2 regions of the Streptomyces sp. NPDC045956 genome follow, and region 2 is predicted to be linked to the other one. Evidence: riboswitches for the same ligand, from Rfam matches in the RefSeq annotation. Region 2 holds a riboswitch; the other holds the start of a gene.
What was found. Region 2 has a riboswitch for glycine ahead of gcvP (aminomethyl-transferring glycine dehydrogenase). Riboswitches for the same ligand answer to the same signal wherever they lie in the genome.

Region 1 (9,707 bases), on a different contig from region 2:
GTCGTCTCCCAGTCGACGGCGAGGATGTCGCCGGGCCGGTCGGGGGCCTTGGAGACGAAGTACTCGGCCTGTGCGGTGAGGTTGCCCGGCCACAGGAAGTGGTAGAAGCCGACGACGAGTCCGGCGTCGCGGGCCCGTTCCGTCTGGGCGGCGAGCTTGGGGTTGACGTACGAACGGCCCTCCGTCGCCTTGACGAAGACGAAGGAGAGGCCGTCCGTGCCGTAGGTGGAGGACTGGTACGCGCTCACGTCGATGCCGCGCAGCATGAGAACTCCCTCGTAGCCTGTGAGGCTGAAGTGCCTTGTGGACGGAGGTTGTTGTTATGCCCGGGATCGGCGGCCGTACGCCGGGCGTGAGGACGCTCGGCGTACGGGAGGGGTGAACGCCGGTCGTATCAGGGGGCGGAGGAGGCGACCGCGGCCCGGTCGGCGTCGGCGGGGGCCGCCTCGCCGTCGTCCAGGGAGACGTCCTTGGTCTCCTTGGAGAGGAGCAGCGCGACCAGCGTCAGCACCGCCATCGCCGAGAGGTAGACACCGACGAGCCACGGCGAGCCGTCACCGGCCTCCCACAGCGCCACCGCGATGAACGGGGCGACGGCCGCCCCGAGGATCGAGCTGACGTTGTACGAGATGCCGGAGCCGGTGTAGCGCACGCTGGTGGGGAACAGCTCGGGCAGCAGCGCGCCCATCGGGCCGAAGGTCATGCCCATCAGCGTGAAGCCGAGCACCAGCCAGAGCACCACGCCGAGCGTGCCCAGGCCGATCAGCGGCACCCAGACCAGCCCGAAGACCACGATCGCCGCGGTGATCCAGATCAGGGTGGAACGGCGGCCGTACTTGTCGGCCAGCGGGCCGGAGACGAGCGTGAACGCGGCGAAGAACAGCACCCCGAAGATCATCATCAGGACGAAGGTCGTGTAGCCGTACCCCAGACCGGGCACGGCGGCGTCCTCGGCGGCCCGCCCGTAGCTCAGCGAGAACGTGGTCATCAGGTAGAAGAGCACGTACGTCGCCAGCATGATGAAGGTGCCCAGGACCAGCTGCTTCCAGTGGCCCTGCACCACGGTGGCCAGCGGCAGCTTGCGCACCCGGCCGGCCTCCTGGGTCTTGGCGAAGACCGCCGACTCGACCAGGCGCGAGCGCACCCACAGGCCGATCGCGACCATCACGGCCGAGAACAGGAACGGGATGCGCCAGCCCCACTCGACGAAGGCGTCGGAGGGCTGGGTGGGGTCGGCGCCGGCCGTGGAGGGCAGCAGCGCCCCGATGATCAGGAACAGGCCGTTGCCGATGATGAAGCCGAGCGGGGCGCCCAGCTGCGGGAAGGTCCCGTACAGGGCGCGCTTGCCGCGGGGGGCGTTCTCGGTGGCGACCAGGGCCGCGCCGCTCCACTCACCGCCGAGCGCGAAGCCCTGCGCGATCCGCATCAGCACCAGCAGCGCGGTGGCGACCCAGCCGGCCTGGGCGTAGGTGGGCAGGACGCCGATCAGGAACGTGGCGATGCCCATGGTGAGGAGCGAGACCACCAGCGTCTTCTTGCGGCCGAGCCGGTCGCCGAGGTGGCCGAAGACGACGGCCCCGATCGGGCGGGCCACCATCGCGGCGCCGAAGACCGCGAAGGAGGAGAGCAGGGCGGTGGTCGGGTCGCTGCTCGGGAAGAAGAGCTTCGGGAAGACCAGTACGGCCGCGGTCGCGTAGATGTAGAAGTCGTAGAACTCGATCGTCGTGCCCATGAGGCTGGCGACGAGGACGCGGGAGCGCGGATTGACGGGCGCCGGGGACGGTCCTGAGGCTGGTGCGGGCATGTCTCGGTCTTTCACGTGCGAAAGGTGCTGGCCCCGCCACGATCTCAGGCGTCTCATTTTTCAGTTGTCCCATGTCACGATGTGAGACGCGCGAGTGTGCCCCTCCGCGTGCCCGGCGCCGCTCAGCACTCGATGATGTTGACCGCCAGCCCGCCCCGCGCCGTCTCCTTGTACTTCACCGACATGTCGGCGCCGGTGTCCTTCATGGTCTTGATGACCTTGTCGAGGGACACCTTGTGGGAGCCGTCGCCGCGCATCGCCATCCGCGCGGCCGTGACGGCCTTCACCGCGGCCATGCCGTTGCGCTCGATGCACGGGATCTGGACCAGGCCGCCGACCGGGTCGCAGGTGAGACCGAGGTTGTGCTCCATGCCGATCTCCGCCGCGTTCTCCACCTGCTCGGGGCTGCCGCCCAGCACCTCGGCGAGCGCGCCGGCCGCCATGGAGCAGGCGGAGCCGACCTCGCCCTGGCAGCCGACCTCGGCGCCGGAGATGGAGGCGTTCTCCTTGAAGAGCATGCCGATCGCGCCGGCCGCGAGGAGGAAGCGGACCACGCCGTCCTCGTCGGCGCCGGGGACGAAGTTCATGTAGTAGTGCAGGACCGCCGGGATGATGCCGGCCGCGCCGTTGGTGGGGGCGGTGACGACCCGGCCGCCGGCCGCGTTCTCCTCGTTCACGGCCATGGCGTAGAGCGTGATCCACTCCATCGACAGGGCCAGCGGGTCGCCCTCGGAGCGGAGCTTGCGCGCGGTGTTGGCGGCGCGGCGGCGGACCTTGAGGCCGCCGGGGAGTATGCCCTCGCGGGACATGCCGCGCTCCACGCAGGCCTGCATGACGCGCCAGATCTCCAGCAGGCCCTCGCGGATCTCGTCCTCGTCGCGCCAGGCCCGCTCGTTCTCCAGCATCAGGGCGGAGATGGACAGGCCCGTCTCACGGGCCAGCCGCAGCAGCTCGTCGCCGGTGCGGAAGGGGTACTTCAGCACGGTGTCGTCGAGCACGATGCGGTCGGCGCCCACCGCGTCCTCGTCGACGACGAAGCCGCCGCCGACCGAGTAGTAGGTCTTGGTCAGCACCTCGGCGCCCTGCGCGTCGTACGCCCACAGCGTCATGCCGTTGGCGTGGTAGGGGAGCGCCTTGCGGCGGTGCAGGACCATGTCGTCGTCGTAGGAGAAGGCGATCTCGTGCTCGCCCAGGAGGCTCAGGCGGCCCGAGGACCTGATCGTCTCCACGCGGTCGTCGGCCGTCTCGACGTCCACCGTGCGCGGGGATTCGCCCTCCAGGCCGAGCAGCACGGCCTTGGGGGTGCCGTGGCCGTGGCCGGTGGCGCCGAGCGAGCCGTACAGCTCGGCGCGGACCGAGGCGACGGAGCCCAGCAGCTCCTCGCCGCGCAGTCGGCGGGCGAACATGCGGGCCGCGCGCATCGGGCCGACCGTGTGCGAGCTCGACGGACCGATGCCGATCGAGAACAGGTCGAAGACCGAGATGGCCACGGGGACTCCTCAGAACGGGGGTGGTGCAGAGGGCGGTGCGGGGTGGGGCGCCGGGCCTGCTTGTGGCGGGCCCGGCGCCCCGGATGCGCGGTGTCTACTTGTTCAGACCGGGGTACAGCGGGTGCTTGTCGGCCAGGGTCTTCACCCGGGCCTTGAGGGCTTCGGCGTCGGCGGCCCCGAAGGGAGAGGGTGCCTTCAGCGCCTCGGCGATCACGTCCGCGACCTCGGCGAAGTCCTCGGCGGTGAAGCCGCGGGTCGCCAGGGCCGGCGTACCGATGCGCAGACCGGAGGTCACCATCGGGGGACGCGGGTCGTTCGGGACGGCGTTGCGGTTGACCGTGATGCCGACCTCGTGGAGGCGGTCCTCGGCCTGCTGCCCGTCCAGCTCGGAGTCGCGCAGGTCGACGAGGACCAGGTGGACGTCCGTGCCGCCGGTCAGGACCGACACGCCCGCCGCCTTCGCGTCGTCCTTCACCAGGCGCTCGGCCAGGATGCGGGCGCCTTCCAGCGTACGACGCTGGCGCTCCTTGAAGTCCTCGCTCGCGGCGACCTTGAAGGCGACGGCCTTGGCGGCCACCACGTGCTCCAGCGGGCCACCCTGCTGACCGGGGAAGACGGCGGAGTTGATCTTCTTGGCCAGTTCGGCCGTGGAGAGGATCACACCGCCGCGCGGGCCGCCCAGCGTCTTGTGGGTGGTGGTGGTCACGACGTGGGCGTGCGGGACCGGGTTCGGGTGCAGGCCCGCCGCGACCAGACCGGCGAAGTGCGCCATGTCGACCATCAGGTACGCGCCGACCTCGTCCGCGACCTTGCGGAACGCGGCGAAGTCCAGCTGCCGGGGGTAGGCCGACCAGCCGGCCACGATCAGCTTCGGCTGGTGCTCCTTGGCGAGGCGCTCCACCTCGGCCATGTCGACCTGGCCGTCGTCGCCGACGTGGTAGGGCACGACGTCGTAGAGCTTGCCGGAGAAGTTGATCTTCATGCCGTGGGTCAGGTGCCCGCCGTGGGCGAGGTTGAGACCCATGATCGTGTCGCCGGGCTTGAGCAGCGCGAACATCGCGGCCGCGTTGGCCTGGGCGCCCGAGTGCGGCTGCACGTTGGCGTGCTCCGCGCCGAAGAGCGCCTTGACCCGGTCGATCGCGATCTGCTCGACGACATCGACGTGCTCGCAGCCGCCGTAGTAGCGGCGGCCGGGGTAGCCCTCGGCGTACTTGTTGGTGAGGACCGAGCCCTGGGCCTCCATGACCGCGACCGGAGCGAAGTTCTCCGAGGCGATCATCTCCAGGGTGGACTGCTGGCGTTCCAGCTCGGCGTCGACGGCGGCGGCGACGTCCGGGTCGAGCTCGTGCAGGGGTGTGTTCAGAAGCGACATGCGGTCCGTGACTCCTCAGCCGGCGGTGAAGGCGGTGTACTCGTCGGCGGAGAGCAGGTCGACCGGCTCGTCCGTGATCCGCACCTTGAAGAGCCAGCCGCCCTCGAAGGGGGCCGAGTTCACCAGGGACGGGTCGTTGACGACGTCCTCGTTGACCTCGGTGACCTCACCGGAGACGGGGGAGTACAGGTCGGAGACCGACTTGGTGGACTCCAGTTCGCCGCAGGTCTCGCCCGCGGTGACGGAGTCGCCGACCTCGGGGAGCTGGACGAAGACCACGTCACCGAGCGCGTTGGCCGCGTGCTCCGTGATGCCGACCGTCGAGGCGCCGTCCTCGGCGCCCGACAGCCACTCGTGCTCCTTGCTGTAGCGCAGCTGCTGGGGGTTGCTCATGGCCTGAATTCTCCTGTACGCGGGGGAGTGCTGCTGAAGGGGGTGATGCGAGGGGGGATGCTGAAACCGCTGGTGGGCGTCGAGAGCGGGCAGCGGGCGCGTGCGGAGCCCCGGGCCCCGCCGCCCAGTGTCTACTTCTGCCGCTTGTAGAACGGCAGCGCCACGACCTCGTACGGCTCGTGGCTGCCCCGGATGTCCACGCCGACACCCGGCGTCCCCGGAGCCGCGTGCGCCGGGTCGACGTACGCCATGGCGATCGGCTTGCCCAGCGTCGGCGAGGGGGCGCCGGAGGTGACCTCGCCGACCACCTCGCCGCCGGCGACGACCCGGTACCCGGCGCGCGGGACGCGGCGGCCCTCGGCGACCAGGCCGACCAGGACGCGGGGCGGCTTCCGCTCCGCCAGGGCAGCGGCCTCGGTGAGCGCCGCGCGGCCCACGAAGTCGCCCTCCTTCTCGAACTTCACCACCCGGCCGAGCCCGGCGTCGAAGGGCGTCAGCGCCGTCGTCAGCTCGTGCCCGTACAGCGGCATGCCGGCCTCCAGGCGGAGCGTGTCCCGGCACGACAGGCCGCAGGGGGCCAGTCCGGCGCCCGCGCCCGCCTCGGTCAGCGCCTGCCACAGCCCGGGGGCGTGCTCCGGCTTCACGAACAGCTCGAAGCCGTCCTCGCCGGTGTAGCCGGTGCGCGCGATGAGGGCCGGGACGCCGGCCACGGTGCCGGGCAGGCCGGCGTAGTACTTCAGGCCGTCCAGGTCGGCGTCGGTGAGGCTCTTCAGGATGGCCGGGGACTCGGGGCCCTGGACGGCGAGCAGCGCGTACGCGTCACGGTCGTCGCGGACCTCGGCGTCGAAGCCGGCCGCCCGCTCGGTCAGCGCGTCGAGCACGACCTGGGCGTTGGAGGCGTTGGCGACCACCATGTAGTGCGAGGAAGCGGCCTCGGCGTCGCCCAGCCGGTAGACGATCAGGTCGTCCAGGATGCCGCCGTCCTCGCGGCAGATCATGGTGTAGCGGGCGCGGCCCGGCTTCACGCTGCCGATGTTGCCGACCAGCGCGAAGTCCAGCAGGTCGGCGGCGGCCGGCCCGGTGACCGTGATCTCGCCCATGTGCGAGAGGTCGAAGAGGCCCGCGCGGGTGCGCACCGCGAGGTGCTCGTCGCGCTCGGAGCCGTAGCGCAGGGGCATGTCCCAGCCGGCGAAGTCGGTCATCGTCGCGCCCAGCGCCCGGTGCGTGGCGTCGAGCGCGGTACGGCGGAGTTCGGTGCTGCTCATCGGTCGGTCGTCTCCCAGGACAGGACGGGGCGAGGTCGATCCTCCCCATCTGTCATCGGAACCTGAGAGGTTCGCCATGACCACCGGAGCGCGGCGGTCAGGACTTGCACCTTGGGTGGGGCAGCCGGCGCGCGGCGGCCCGCTTTTCAGATGTGCCTCGCCCGCGCGGTAACGGTGCCTGAGAGATTCAAGGGAGGGACTTGCTCCTTCGGCGCCCCGGCGACGGCCGGGGACTCTCCCGCGCGGATTCAAACGGCCGGTATGCAGTTGGCGCCGCCATCATTGCACGCCCGGCCGATCCGTGGCAGACCGTGATCTGTAACCGGCTTGTGGCAGTAAGCGAACGAAAACGCGAGACCTGCGCATTACCTTCTCTTTACACTCGACGGGGAGGGGACTTCGTGAACCGCCCCAGGGGAGGACGATCACGGTGAACAGGACCACGGCGTACGCCACCACCACGGGTCTGGCGCTGCCCGAGCAGCCCGCCGCCCCGGCCCCGGAGAAGTGCGCCGAACTGCCCGCACCCGTCGTCCGCGACCTGCGGGACCGCGGCGGCCACAGCCCGCACGCCCTGCTCTTCGGACCCCGGGACCTGGTGGTGATCACCGGCCTGCCCGGCAGCGGGAAGTCCACGCTGATGCAGCGCACCGTGCGCGGCCCGCGCATCGACTCCCAGGACACCCGCGACCGCTGGGACCGCCGCATGCCCCGTTTCCTGCCGTACGCGCTCTACCGCCCCCTCGTCCGCCTCTCCCACTACGCCGGACTGCGCCGCGCCCTGCGCTCCGGCGAGGGCGTGGTCGTGCACGACTGCGGCACCCAGGCCTGGGTGCGCGCCTGGCTGGCCCGCGAGGCGCGGCGCCGCGAGGGCACCCTGCACCTACTGCTGATCGACGTCGGCGCCGACGAGGCGCTGGCCGGCCAGCGCGAGCGCGGCCGGGGCGTCTCGCGGTACGCGTTCCTGCGGCACCGCGCGGCCAACGCCCGGCTGCTGCGCGCGGTCACCGAGGGCACCCTGCCCGTCGGCTGCACCTCGGCGATCCTCCTGGACCGGGAGGCCGCGGGCGCGCTCCGCCGGATCGCCTTCACGGGGTGACACCCCGTAGGCCCTCCGTACCGAACGGGTTAGCCTTTTCAGCCACAGCAGCGGTACCAGGCAGGCGGTAGGCAGATGGACATCCCAGGGGGCCTCCCGGCGGACTTCTCCGCCGGCTTCCCGGCCCAGGCGCACCCCCACCCGCACGGCGGGTGGCCCGGCAACGAGCTGGAGGAGGTGCTGTCCGCCTCCCTCGGCGTGCCGGGCGCCGGCGGCCGGATCGTGGAGGTCCTCGGCCGCAGCTTCCTGTGGATACCCCTGCCGAACGGAGGCGGACCGGACAGTGGCCCCCTCGACCTGCCCTCGCTGGAGATCGAGGGCCAGGCCTACGTGCCGGTCTTCAGCTCCGAGGAGCAACTGCGCCAGGTGGCCGGCGCGCAGATGGCGTACACCGTCGCCCCCGCCGCGGAGTTCGCCCGCGGCCTGCCTCCGCAGATCGGCATCGCCGTGAACCCGGACGGTGTGGTCGGCATCCCGCTGCCGCCCCAGGCCGTGGCCGAGCTGTGCCGGGCCGGCCGCACCCCGCTCGACGGGCCCGCGTCCGGCGGCCGGGTCCGCCTCTTCGAGCCGGACTGGCAGGACGACCCGGTGGACTTCCTCGCGGCGGCCTCCGCGGAGTTCGCCGCCATCGGCGTCGTGCGCACCGCCCGCCGCTGCCTGGCCGCCGTCGAGACCGCCGACCCGGTCATGTTCGTCGGCGTCGAGCTGACCCACTGGGAGGGCGACGCCCGCGCCCTGCCCCTGGACGCCCTGGGCCGCGCCCTCGCCACGGCCCCCCTGAAGACGCAGGTCAACCTGGTCCTCCTGGAGGCGGTCCAGGACCCGGTCTGCGACTGGATGCGCGCGCACGTCCGCCCGTTCTACGACCGGGACCTGTAGGGAGCGGCCCGCGACGAGGAGCCCGCCCCGGGAACGGGCACAGCACCCCGAGCGCAGGGGACCCCTGCCCGGCGGAGCCTTAAGCTGGTGCCACAACCGGGGAACTTCTCGAAGGGGCGATACGCGTGAGCGCCAGCGGCACCACGACCGGACAGGTCGAGCACATGCTGCGCCAGGTGACGCCCGGGCGCTACGACGCCTACGAGGCCCTGCTGCGCGCGCTCGCCACTCCCACCTCCGGCCAGGTGTGGATGCTCCTCTGGCACGGCCAGGCCGGCTCCCCGGACGCGCAGTACGGGAACATGGAGGTCGAGGGCTTCGGCTACGCGCCCTGTGTCACCTCCGCCCAGGAGCTGTCGGCCAGCGGCTGGAACCGGTCGTACGAGGTGGTCGACGGGCTCGAAGTGGCCCGCGCCCTCTATCCGGACCACTACGGCCTCTGGCTGAACCCGCACGCCCGGGGCGGCGGCGTCGGCATCCCGTGGCTCGACCTGCGCCGCATCGCCTCCGGCCTGGACCGCCAGCCCGCCGGGCCGCTGCGCCTGTCCGAACCGGCCATCGAGGTTCCGCAGTTCTACGCGCTGCTCGCGCAGAACGCCCACCGCACCCCGGCGGTCCGCGCCCTGCGCCGCGCCTGGGTGCAGCCGGCCCTCGGGGCGCCGTACCTCGCGATCGGCCTCGACGTGTACGACACCTCGCCGCCCGCCGTGGACGCGGTGCGCGCCATGATGCAGCAGTCCGTCGGCGCGGTGCCGGAGGGGCTGCCGGTGTCGACGGTGGCGATGACCGACCTCCACGACCCGGTCGCTATGTGGCTGCGTGCCAACGCCCGCCCCTTCTACGACCGCGAAGCCCACGCGGCGGCCCCCGCCCAGGCTCCGGCGGGGGGCTACGGGTACCCTCCGGCCGGGGGCGGGTACTGACCGTCGCGGGGGCCGCCGTCCCGGCGGTGGGCGGACATCTTCGCGCGTAGACGAGGGCGTAAGAAACCCCCGTGTCCCGGATGTCCCAACTCGTCCGCGTCCGGACCCCGTTACCCAGTGTCCGGATAACGGAACACCTCAAACAGCATCACGGTTACGCATCCATTCCCCGCCAAGTCTGGCTACAGATCGCCAAAGCGTTGAAGACTCCCGCAACAGGGGGTGATTGTTCGCCCCTGTGTACGACGGACTGATCACGCCGCTACAGCGGCAAGTGCGGGCCGGCTACCGCCGGTTGAGAGGGGTCCCTGCCAGATGACGGCACCATTGCACGAGCCGACCGCGGAAGCGGCCCCGAGTGCTGCCGAGGAAGCGGCGGTTGCCGGCGCCGAAGCCAAGGCGGTACAGGGACGTTCCCTGGGCAGGATCGCCTGGGAGCGCCTGAAACGGGACAAGCTGGCCCTCGGGGGCGGCGTGGTGGT
Region 2 (9,707 bases):
CGCGCTGAGCCTGGTCGTCGGCGTGCCCCTGGCCTGGGTGCTGGCGCGCACCGACTTCCCCGGCCGCGGCCTCGTCCGGGCGCTGGTGACGCTCCCCCTCGTGCTGCCCCCGGTGGTGGGCGGCGTGGCGCTCCTGCTGGCGTTCGGGCGCAACGGCGTCATCGGGCAGTGGCTGGACGCGTGGTTCGGGATCACCCTGCCCTTCACGACGACGGGCGTCGTCCTCGCGGAGACCTTCGTGGCCCTGCCGTTCCTGGTCATCAGCGTCGAGGGGACCCTGCGCGCCGCCGACCCCCGCTACGAGGAGGCCGCCGCGACGCTGGGCGCCTCCCGGTTCACCGCCTTCCGCCGGGTCACGCTGCCGTTTATCGCGCCGGGCATCGCGGCGGGCGCCGTCCTGGCGTGGGCGCGGGCGCTGGGCGAGTTCGGGGCGACGATCACGTTCGCCGGCAACTTCCCGGGCCGGACCCAGACCATGCCGCTCGCGGTCTACCTCGCGCTCCAGAACGACCCGGCGGCGGCCATCGCTCTCAGTCTGGTGCTGCTGGCCGTCTCCATCGCCGTACTCGCGGGCCTCAGGGACCGCTGGATGAGGACGGCATGACCGACACCGAGGAACGGGCCGCCATGGAACCCACCGGTGGGCAGGCGTCCCGCGGCGGCCTCGACGCCCGGCTCGTGGTGGACCGCGGCACGTTCCGCCTGGACGTCGCGCTCACCGCCGCACCCGGCGACGTCGTCGCCCTGCTCGGCCCCAACGGCGCCGGGAAGAGCACCGCCCTGCGCGCCCTCGCCGGCCTGGAACCGCTCACGGGCGGCCGACTGCACCTCGACGGCGCCCGGCTCGACGGCACGCCACCCGAGTCCCGCCCGGTCGGCGTGGTCTTCCAGGACTACCTGCTCTTCCCGCACCTCACCGCCCTCGACAACGTCGCCTTCGGGCCGCGCTGCCGGGGCGCGAGCAAGGCGGAGGCGCGGGCGCGGGCCGCCGAGTGGCTGGAGCGGATGGGCCTGGCCGGCCAGGCGGGCGCCAAGCCCCGTCGTCTCTCCGGGGGCCAGGCCCAGCGCGTCGCGCTCGCCCGCGCCCTGGCCACCAACCCCCGGTTGCTGCTGTTGGACGAGCCCCTCGCGGCGCTGGACGCCCGGACCCGGCTGGAGGTGCGGGCCCAGCTCCGCCGTCACCTGGCCGAGTTCGAGGCCGTCGCCGTGCTGGTCACGCACGACCCGCTGGACGCCATGGTGCTGGCCGACCGCCTGGTCGTCGTCGAGGACGGCAAGGTCGTCCAGGAAGGCGGTCCCGCGGACATCGCCCGCCGCCCGCGGACGGACTACATCGCTCGCCTCGTCGGCCTGAACCTCTACCGCGGAACCGCCGACGGCCACACCGTGCGGTTCGACGCCGGCCCCGCCGTCACCACCACCGAGGACCTCACCGGTCCCGTCTTCGTGGCGTTCCCGCCCGGCGCCGTGACCCTGTACGCGGAGCGCCCCACCGGCTCCAGCGCCCGCAATCTGTGGCCGTGCGAGGTCGCCGGCCTGGAGACGCACGGCGACCGGATCCGCGTGGACCTCACCGGGGAGCTGGCGCTCACCGCGGACGTCACCACGGTCGCCGCGGCCGAGCTGGGCCTCCACCCGGGGGCACCGGTGTGGGCGGCGGTCAAGGCGACGCAGACGCACGCATACCCGGCGTAAGGGCGTCGCCGGGCTACGTTGGCCCGCATGAGCCTGAGCATCCGCAACCAACTCACCGGCACCGTCACGGCCGTCACGCCGGGCGAGGCCATGGCGACGGTCCGGGTCCGCCTCTCCGGCGGTCAGGACCTCACCGCGGCGATCACCCGCGACGCCGCCGACGACCTCTCCCTCGCCGCCGGGTCCGCCGTCCGCGCCCTGGTGAAGTCGACGGAGGTCGCCCTGGCCACCGGCAGCGTCGACGGCCTGTCCATCCGCAACCGGCTGCCCGGGACGGTCACCGCCCTCACCGCCGGCGAGGCGATGGCCTCGGTCCGGGTGGCCGTCGAGGGCGCCGAACTGACCGCCGCCATCACCAGGGAGGCCGCCGACGACCTGTCGCTGTCCGTCGGCACTCCCGTCGTCGCGCTGGTCAAGTCGACCGAGGTGTCCCTGGCCACCGCCTGACACGCCGGGAGGCCCCGCCCGAACCCCCTACGGGGCCGGACGGGGCCTCCCGGCACGGCTCTGGCTCAGTCCTCGTAGGCGTCCAGCGGCGGGCAGGAGCAGACCAGGTTCCGGTCGCCGAATGCCTGGTCGATGCGGCGCACCGGCGGCCAGTACTTGTCGGCGGCGGACACCCCGGCCGGGAAGACGGCCTCCTCGCGCGTGTACGCGTGGTCCCAGTCGCCGCCCAGCGCGGCGGCGGTGTGCGGCGCACCCCGCAGCGGGTTGTCGTCCGCGGACCAGGTGCCGGAGCCGACCTTCTCGATCTCCGCCCGGATGGCGATCATGGCCTCGCAGAACCGGTCCAGCTCGGCGAGGTCCTCGGACTCGGTCGGCTCGATCATGAGCGTCCCGGCCACCGGGAAGGACATCGTCGGCGCGTGGAAGCCGTAGTCGATCAGCCGCTTGGCCACGTCGTCGACGCTGACACCGGTCGCCTTGGTCAGCGGACGCAGGTCGATGATGCACTCGTGCGCGACCAGCCCGCCGGGGCCGGTGTACAGCACCGGGAAGTGCGGCTCCAGGCGCTTGGCGATGTAGTTGGCGGACAGCACGGCCACCTGCGTGGCGCGCTTGAGCCCCTCGCCGCCCATCAGGCGGACGTACGACCACGAGATCGGCAGGATGCCGGCCGAGCCCCACGGCGCCGCCGAGATCGGGCCGACGCCCGTCTGCGGACCGGCCGCCGGCTGGAGCGGGTGGTTGGGCAGGTACGGCGCCAGGTGCGACCGCACGGCCACGGGGCCGACGCCGGGACCGCCGCCGCCGTGCGGGATGCAGAAGGTCTTGTGCAGGTTCAGGTGCGAGACGTCGCCGCCGAAGTGGCCCGGCTTGGCGACGCCGACCAGGGCGTTGAGGTTGGCGCCGTCCACGTAGACCTGACCGCCGGCCTCGTGCACCTGGGCGCAGATGTCGGCCACGTGCTCCTCGAACACACCGTGCGTCGAGGGGTACGTGATCATGAGCACGGCCAGCTGGTCGCGGTGCTGCTCGATCTTGGCGCGCAGGTCCTCGACGTCGATCTCGCCGTCCTCGGCGGTCTTCACGACCACGACCTTCATGCCGGCCATGACCGCGCTGGCCGCGTTGGTGCCGTGCGCGGAGGACGGGATGAGGCAGACGGTGCGCTGGTCGTCGCCGTTGGCCCGGTGGTAGCCGCGTACGGCCAGCAGACCGGCGAACTCGCCCTGCGACCCGGCGTTGGGCTGGAGCGAGACCTTGTCGTAGCCGGTGACCTCGGCCAGCCGCTCCTCCAGCTCACGGATGAGGGTCAGGTAGCCCTGCGCCTGCTCGGTGGGCGCGAAGGGGTGCAGCGCGCCGAACTCGGACCAGGTGACCGGCTCCATCTCGGTGGTCGCGTTGAGCTTCATGGTGCACGAGCCCAGCGGGATCATGCCGCGGTCCAGGGCGTAGTCCCGGTCGGCGAGGCGGCGCAGGTAGCGCAGCATCGCCGTCTCGGAGCGGTGCTGGTGGAAGACGGGGTGGGTCAGGAAGTCGTCCGTGCGCAGCAGCGCGTCGGGCAGTGCCTCCCCGGTCGCCGCGTCCAGCGACTCGATGTCACCTTCGACGCCGAAGGCGTTCCACACGCCGCCGACCTGGGCGCGCGTGGTCGTCTCGTCGCAGGCGAACGACACGTGGTCGGCGTCGACGAGACGCAGGTTGATGCCGTTCTCGCGGGCGGCGTGGACGACCTCGGCGGCGCGGCCGGGCACCCGCGCGGTGACCGTGTCGAAGTAGGCGCCGTGCACGATCTCGACGCCGCCGGCCGCGAGGCCCGCCGCGATGAGCGTGGCGTACCGGTGGGTGCGCCGGGCGATGGCCCGCAGCCCGTCGGGGCCGTGGTAGACGGCGTACATGCCGGCCATGACGGCGAGCAGCACCTGCGCGGTGCAGATGTTGCTGGTGGCCTTCTCCCGGCGGATGTGCTGCTCGCGGGTCTGCAGGGCGAGGCGGTAGGCCCTGTTGCCGTCGGCGTCCACCGAGACGCCGACCAGGCGGCCGGGCAGGCTGCGCGCGAACTTCTCGTGCACCGCCATGTAGCCGGCGTGCGGACCGCCGAAGCCCATCGGCACGCCGAAGCGCTGGGTGGTGCCGACGGCGATGTCCGCGCCCAGCTCACCGGGCGACGTCAGCAGGGTGAGGGCGAGCAGGTCGGCGGCGACGGTGACGAGCGCGCCGAGTTCGTGCGCCCGGTCGATGACCGGCTTGATGTCGCGGACGGCACCGGAGGCGCCGGGGTACTGGACCAGGACGCCGTTGATCTCCCGCTCGGCGACCTCGGCCGGGATGCCCTCGCTCAGGTCGGCGACGACGACCTCGACACCGGTCGGTTCGGCGCGGGTGCGGATCACCGCGATGGTCTGCGGCAGCGCGTCGGCGTCGACGAGGAAGAGGCCCTTCTTGTTCTTGCCCATGCGCCGGGACAGCGCCATCGCCTCGGCGGCGGCGGTGCCCTCGTCCAGCAGCGAGGCGCCGGAGGTGGGCAGGCCGGTCAGCTCGGCGACCGTCGTCTGGAAGTTGAGCAGCGCCTCCAGGCGGCCCTGGCTGATCTCCGGCTGGTACGGGGTGTACGCCGTGTACCAGGCCGGGTTCTCCATGACGTTGCGCAGGATGACCGGCGGCGTGAAGGTGCCGTAGTAACCGAGGCCGATCATGGAGTCGAGGACCTGGTTGCGGTCGGCGAGCGAACGCAGTTCGGCCAGCACCTCGGCCTCGGAGCGCGCGCCCGGCAGGTCCAGCGCGTCGGCGTTCTTGATCACATCCGGCACCGCGGCGGCCGTCAGCTCGTCGAGCGAGCCGTAGCCGACCTGCGCGAGCATCTTGGCCCGGGCCTCGTCGTCGGGGCCGATGTGGCGCTGCTCGAACGGCGCGGCCTGTTCGAGCTCGGAGAGCGAAATGCGAGGGGCGGTCATTGCGGAGGCCTCCTGGTCTGACGACCTTCGAGGGGCACCACGGCGCGGGTACCCGAACGGCCTCCCCCTCTGTCATCTGACCTGAGAGCTTCACCGGGACGGCCCGAGGGCTCCACCCGGCTTTCACCGTCGGTGAGAGCGGAAGCCGTCGACACCCGCTCTGCTTTCCAGAGTGACCTCGTCCATGCGGTACGTGAGCCTGAGAGATTCCGGGGAGGATTTGCTCCTTCGGCGCCTCCGGAGGTGTCCGGAGGACTCTCCCGCACGGGGTCAGCAGCCATTTGCCAGCGTACCAGCGTGCTCACCGCACGGACCTTCGAGTGGCCGTCCCAGCCTTTGTGCCCTTTTGTGGTACTTACGGATGATTCGGCGGCTGGTGTGCGATCCCAGTGCGACCAAGTGGAGGGCCCCGTGCGTACTGACATCGACCCGCGGAACCTGATCGGCCGCAAGGCGTTCGACCGCAACGGCAGCCGGATCGGCACCGTCGACGAGGTCTACCTCGACGACGCGACCGGCGTCCCGGAGTGGGCGGCCATACGCACCGGCCTGTTCAGCAGGGACGCCTTCGTGCCCCTGGAGCCGAGCGAACTGGTCGAAGGCACCCTGCGGGTGCCCTTCGAGCGGACGCTGATCAAGGAAGCCCCCGACTTCGGCGTCGGCCGCCACCTCTCCCCGGAGCAGGAACTTCAGCTCTACCACCACTACGGTCTGGACGTGGCCGCGCCCGCGCCCGCCCCGCTCCCCGACCGCGACTTCGGCAAACTGGCCGGTCAGGGCAAGGAAGAGAGCTGACCGTCCCGCCCCCCGGAACCCGCCGCTAGCCGGGAGCCGGACGCTCACGGTCCGACGAACCGCCACCCGCCCCGGCCTCCGGAGCCGAATCCGCGGGCGCGGCCTCCGCGTCCCCCCGTCTTCGCGGCCCGGCAGGACCGGCAGGCCCGGCAGGCCCGGCCGGGACCAGCGGCAGCGGATCCGCCGGTGCCAGATCCGGGTCGTCCACCGGGAAGGTCCGTACCCTCCCGGTCCCCGAGTACGGCGTCTCGAACCGCACGGTGACCCTCCCCAGCCCACTGCCCTGCACCCATCCGTGCCCGTACTCCGCGTGCCGCACGTCGTGTCCCGAGGGCCACCGGCGCTCGGCGTGCGCCGGTGCGTGCCGCTTCTCGGCGGGCTCGGGCTCCTCGGCGAGTTCCCCGGACCGGTCCCCGGCCGCCTGCGCGAACAGGTCCTCCTGTGTGTAGTCGGCCAGCCCGCTGACGCCCACCCCCAGCAGCCGTACACCGCCCGTGGTGTCCACCGAGTCCAGCAGCCGGGCCGCAGCCTCGCGCACGACCGCCGGATCGTCCGTGGGCCCGCGCAGGGTATCGGAGCGCGTCAGCGTCGAGAAGTCGTACCTGCGCACCTTCAGCACGATCGTCCGTCCCGACAGCCCGGACCCGCGAAGCCGCCGCACACACCGCTCCGCCAGCCGTCCCACCTCCACCCCGACCCGCACCCGGTCGTGGATGTCCACGTCGTAGGTGTCCTCGACCGACACCGACTTCGTCTCCCGCTCCGACACGACGGGCCGGTCGTCGCGGGCCAGGGCCATGGCGTACAGGGCGTGCCCGTGCGCCTTGCCCAGCAGCCGCACCAGCTCGTCCTCGCCCGCCTCCGCCAGCTCGCCGACCGTGGTGATCCCGGCGCGCCGCAGGTGGTCGCCGGTCGCCGGCCCCACCCCGGGCAGCGTCCGCACGGACATCGGCTCCAGCATGGCCCGCTCCGTGCCCGGCCGGATCAGGACCAGGCCGTCGGGCTTGGCCTCCTCCGAGGCGATCTTGGCGAGCATCTTGGACGCCGCGAGTCCCACCGATCCGGTCAGGCCGGTGAAGGTGCGGATGTCCGTGCGCAGCCGGGCACCGGCCAGCCGCGCCGACGCCGCGTCCCAGGCCGTCCCGCCGGCCTCCAGGTCCACGAACGCCTCGTCCAGGCTCAGCGGCTCCACGAGGGGCGACAGGGCCCGCAGCAGCCGCATCACCTGCTCACTGATCGACCGGTACAGCTCGAAACGCGGCACGAGGTACGCGGCGTGGGGCGCCAGCCGCCGGGCCTGGCCCATGGGCATCGCCGAGTGCACGCCGAAGACCCGCGCCTCGTACGAGCAGGTGGCGACCACCCCGCGCGGCCCGAGGCCGCCCACGATCACGGCCTTCCCGCGCAGGCTCGGCTTGGACGCCTGCTCCACCGAGGCGAAGAAGGCGTCCATGTCGAGGTGCAGGATGGTGGGCGCGGTTCTCACATCTCCGATGCTGCCCTACGCCACTGACATCGCCTCGCGGCGGCGGCCCGGTCAGACCGCCCGGTTGCGCCGCCGCGCCAGCTCGTCCGCCGGATTGTGCCCGACCAGGGTCTCCCCCGTGTCCACGCGCTCCCCGTGCAGCTGCGACAGCGCGCTCTCGACGTCCCGCCACACCACTCCCACGGCGATCCCGAAGATGCCCTGGCCGCCCTGGAGCAGGGCGTGCACCTCGTCGGGGGACGTGCACTCGTGGACCGTGGCGCCGTCGCTCATCAGCGTCATCCGCTCCAGGTCCTGGAAGCCGCGCTCCCTGAGGTGCTGGACCGCGGTGCGGATGTTCTGCAGGGACACCCCGGTGTCGAGGAAGCGCTTGACGATCTTCAGCACGACGACGTCGCGGAAGCTGTACAGGCGCTGTGTCCCGGAACCGTGCGCGGGCCGCACACTGGGCTCGACGAGCCCCGTGCGGGCCCAGTAGTCGAGCTGCCGGTAGGTGATCCCGGCGGCCGCGCAGGCCGTCGGCCCGCGGTAGCCGATCTGCTCGGACGCCATGGCCGTCGTCCCTCCGCTGCTCGGCACGGCGGCCGGCCGCTGCGGAGCCGGGTCGGCCGCGCCACCCTGCTGGGGATACCTCCCGCTCGCTCGGAGCCGAGAGCCCGGGGGAGGGTACGGTCCACTCTCCCCGAGGCTGTGCCCGGGGCCACCCCCAGCCGTACCGTCGCCGCTGATTCTCACGCCGACCTCCGTCCTTGACCTGCCTCCTCGAAGGTAGGCAGTCACCAAGGGTGCGTCAACGATCGCCACACTCGGCACGCCGAGTGATAATCACCCTGAGAGTGGTTTCGCGTGCCCCGGCACGGGGAAAGGCTAGCCGAATGTGCCTGGAAGGGGCCGCGTGACACCGCGCACCACCTCCGCCTCGCCCGGCTCACTGGTTGCTGGTCCCGAAGTCCTCCGGGGAGATCTGGTCGAGGAACTCGCGGAACTTCTCGACCTCGTCCTCCTGCTCGTCCGGGATGGCGATGCCCGCGTCGTCGAGCACCGCGTCGCTGCCGTAGATCGGCGTTCCGGTGCGCAGCGCGAGCGCTATGGCGTCGGACGGCCTGGCACTGACCTCGACACCGCTGGCGAAGACCAGCTCGGCGTAGAAGACCCCGTCCCGGAGGTCGGTGATGCGCACTTCCGTGAGCTCCTGGCCGACCGCTTCCAGCACGTCCTTGAACAGGTCGTGGGTCAGCGGCCGCGCGGGGGACATCCCCTGCTGGGCGAAGGCGATCGCCGTCGCCTCCCCCGGCCCGATCCAGATGGGAAGGTAGCGGTCGCCTCCCACCTCGCGCAGCAGCACGATCGGTTGGTTGGAGGGCATCTCGACCCGGACACCTACGACATCGAGCTCGTTCACACAGCAACCCTAGGCCGTGCCCGGGACCTTTGGGTAGTCGGGCCGGGATCGAGCGGGTGATCCGGCCTGAGGTGCACGTCCGTTTCAGGGCAGCCGCACGCCCAGGGCGCTCTGCACCAGCGCCGCGTGCAGCCTCACCGCCAGCCCCGCCAGCTCCTTGGTCCGGGCTTCCGCGTGTGCCCTGGTCTGGGGGTTGCGGTGGCGTCTGAGCGGCGCGACCACCTGGTCGACGAGGCCCGCCTCCCGGTCGGCGGCGGCCTTCATGACCCGCAGGTGACGCGGCTCGATCCCGAACCGTCCCAGTTCGACCACCAACGAGGCGACGGTGGCCGCCTCGGCGTCGTAGGCCCCGTCGGCCAGTGGAGCGACGAGCCCGTAGGACTCCCACTCCTTCAGTTCCTGCTCGCCGATACCGGCCGCGACGAGCAGCTCGTCCCGCCCGATCCTGGCGGCCGTGGGTGCCTCGGCCTGCTCCGGTGCGGTCTCCGGGTCCCGCTGCCTGCCCAGTGAGGGCAGGGGCACGGCCTCGCCGCGCTCCATGGCGTCCAGATGCTCGCGGATCACCTTCAGCGGCAGGTAGTGGTCGCGCTGCATGCGCAGCACCTGGCCCAGACGCTCGACGTCGTGGGCGCTGAACTTGCGGTATCCGGCCGGCGTCCGCCGCGGCTCGACGAGCCCTTCCGACTCCAGGAACCGGATCTTGGAGATGGTGATGTCGGGGAACTCGTCACGCAGCGCGTTCAGCACCGTGCCGATGCTCATCAGCCCACTGTCCGCGGCGGCGGCGCCGTGCCCGGCACCGCCGCTCGGTGTATGAAGCATGGACCTTCCCTGGAGGTTCCCCGGGCCGGGGCCCGGGGGGCGGGTCAGTAACCCCGCTGGCTCGCGTAGAAGACCAGCCGGTACTTGCCGATCTGCACCTCGTCGCCGT

Region 1: linked by a shared signal. The riboswitch ahead of gcvT (glycine cleavage system aminomethyltransferase GcvT) and the one ahead of gcvP (aminomethyl-transferring glycine dehydrogenase) in region 2 are both predicted to bind glycine.

The regions. Positions count from the first base shown of each region.
Region 1 is NZ_JBWKKZ010000013.1:228,043-237,749, reverse strand. Features, by position in the region: gene AC07FV_RS30205 (glycoside hydrolase family 25 protein) at 1-266, opposite strand, end outside; gene AC07FV_RS30200 (MFS transporter) at 395-1,804, opposite strand; gene AC07FV_RS30195 (L-serine ammonia-lyase) at 1,927-3,294, opposite strand; gene glyA (serine hydroxymethyltransferase) at 3,389-4,666, opposite strand; gene gcvH (glycine cleavage system protein GcvH) at 4,682-5,059, opposite strand; gene gcvT (glycine cleavage system aminomethyltransferase GcvT) at 5,191-6,324, opposite strand; glycine riboswitch at 6,364-6,480, opposite strand; glycine riboswitch at 6,481-6,575, opposite strand; gene AC07FV_RS30175 (AAA family ATPase) at 6,755-7,423, shown strand; gene AC07FV_RS30170 (enhanced serine sensitivity protein SseB) at 7,499-8,302, shown strand; gene AC07FV_RS30165 (enhanced serine sensitivity protein SseB C-terminal domain-containing protein) at 8,428-9,225, shown strand; gene AC07FV_RS30160 (ABC transporter permease) at 9,541-9,707, shown strand, end outside.
Region 2 is NZ_JBWKKZ010000004.1:6,561-16,267, reverse strand. Features, by position in the region: gene AC07FV_RS12165 (ABC transporter permease) at 1-604, shown strand, start outside; gene AC07FV_RS12160 (ABC transporter ATP-binding protein) at 601-1,695, shown strand; gene AC07FV_RS12155 (TOBE domain-containing protein) at 1,723-2,142, shown strand; gene gcvP (aminomethyl-transferring glycine dehydrogenase) at 2,208-5,093, opposite strand; glycine riboswitch at 5,271-5,366, opposite strand; gene AC07FV_RS12145 (PRC-barrel domain-containing protein) at 5,505-5,888, shown strand; gene AC07FV_RS12140 (DNA polymerase IV) at 5,914-7,374, opposite strand; gene AC07FV_RS12135 (MerR family transcriptional regulator) at 7,426-8,109, opposite strand; gene AC07FV_RS12130 (bifunctional nuclease family protein) at 8,303-8,776, opposite strand; gene ftsR (transcriptional regulator FtsR) at 8,861-9,598, opposite strand; gene AC07FV_RS12120 (FHA domain-containing protein) at 9,643-9,707, opposite strand, start outside.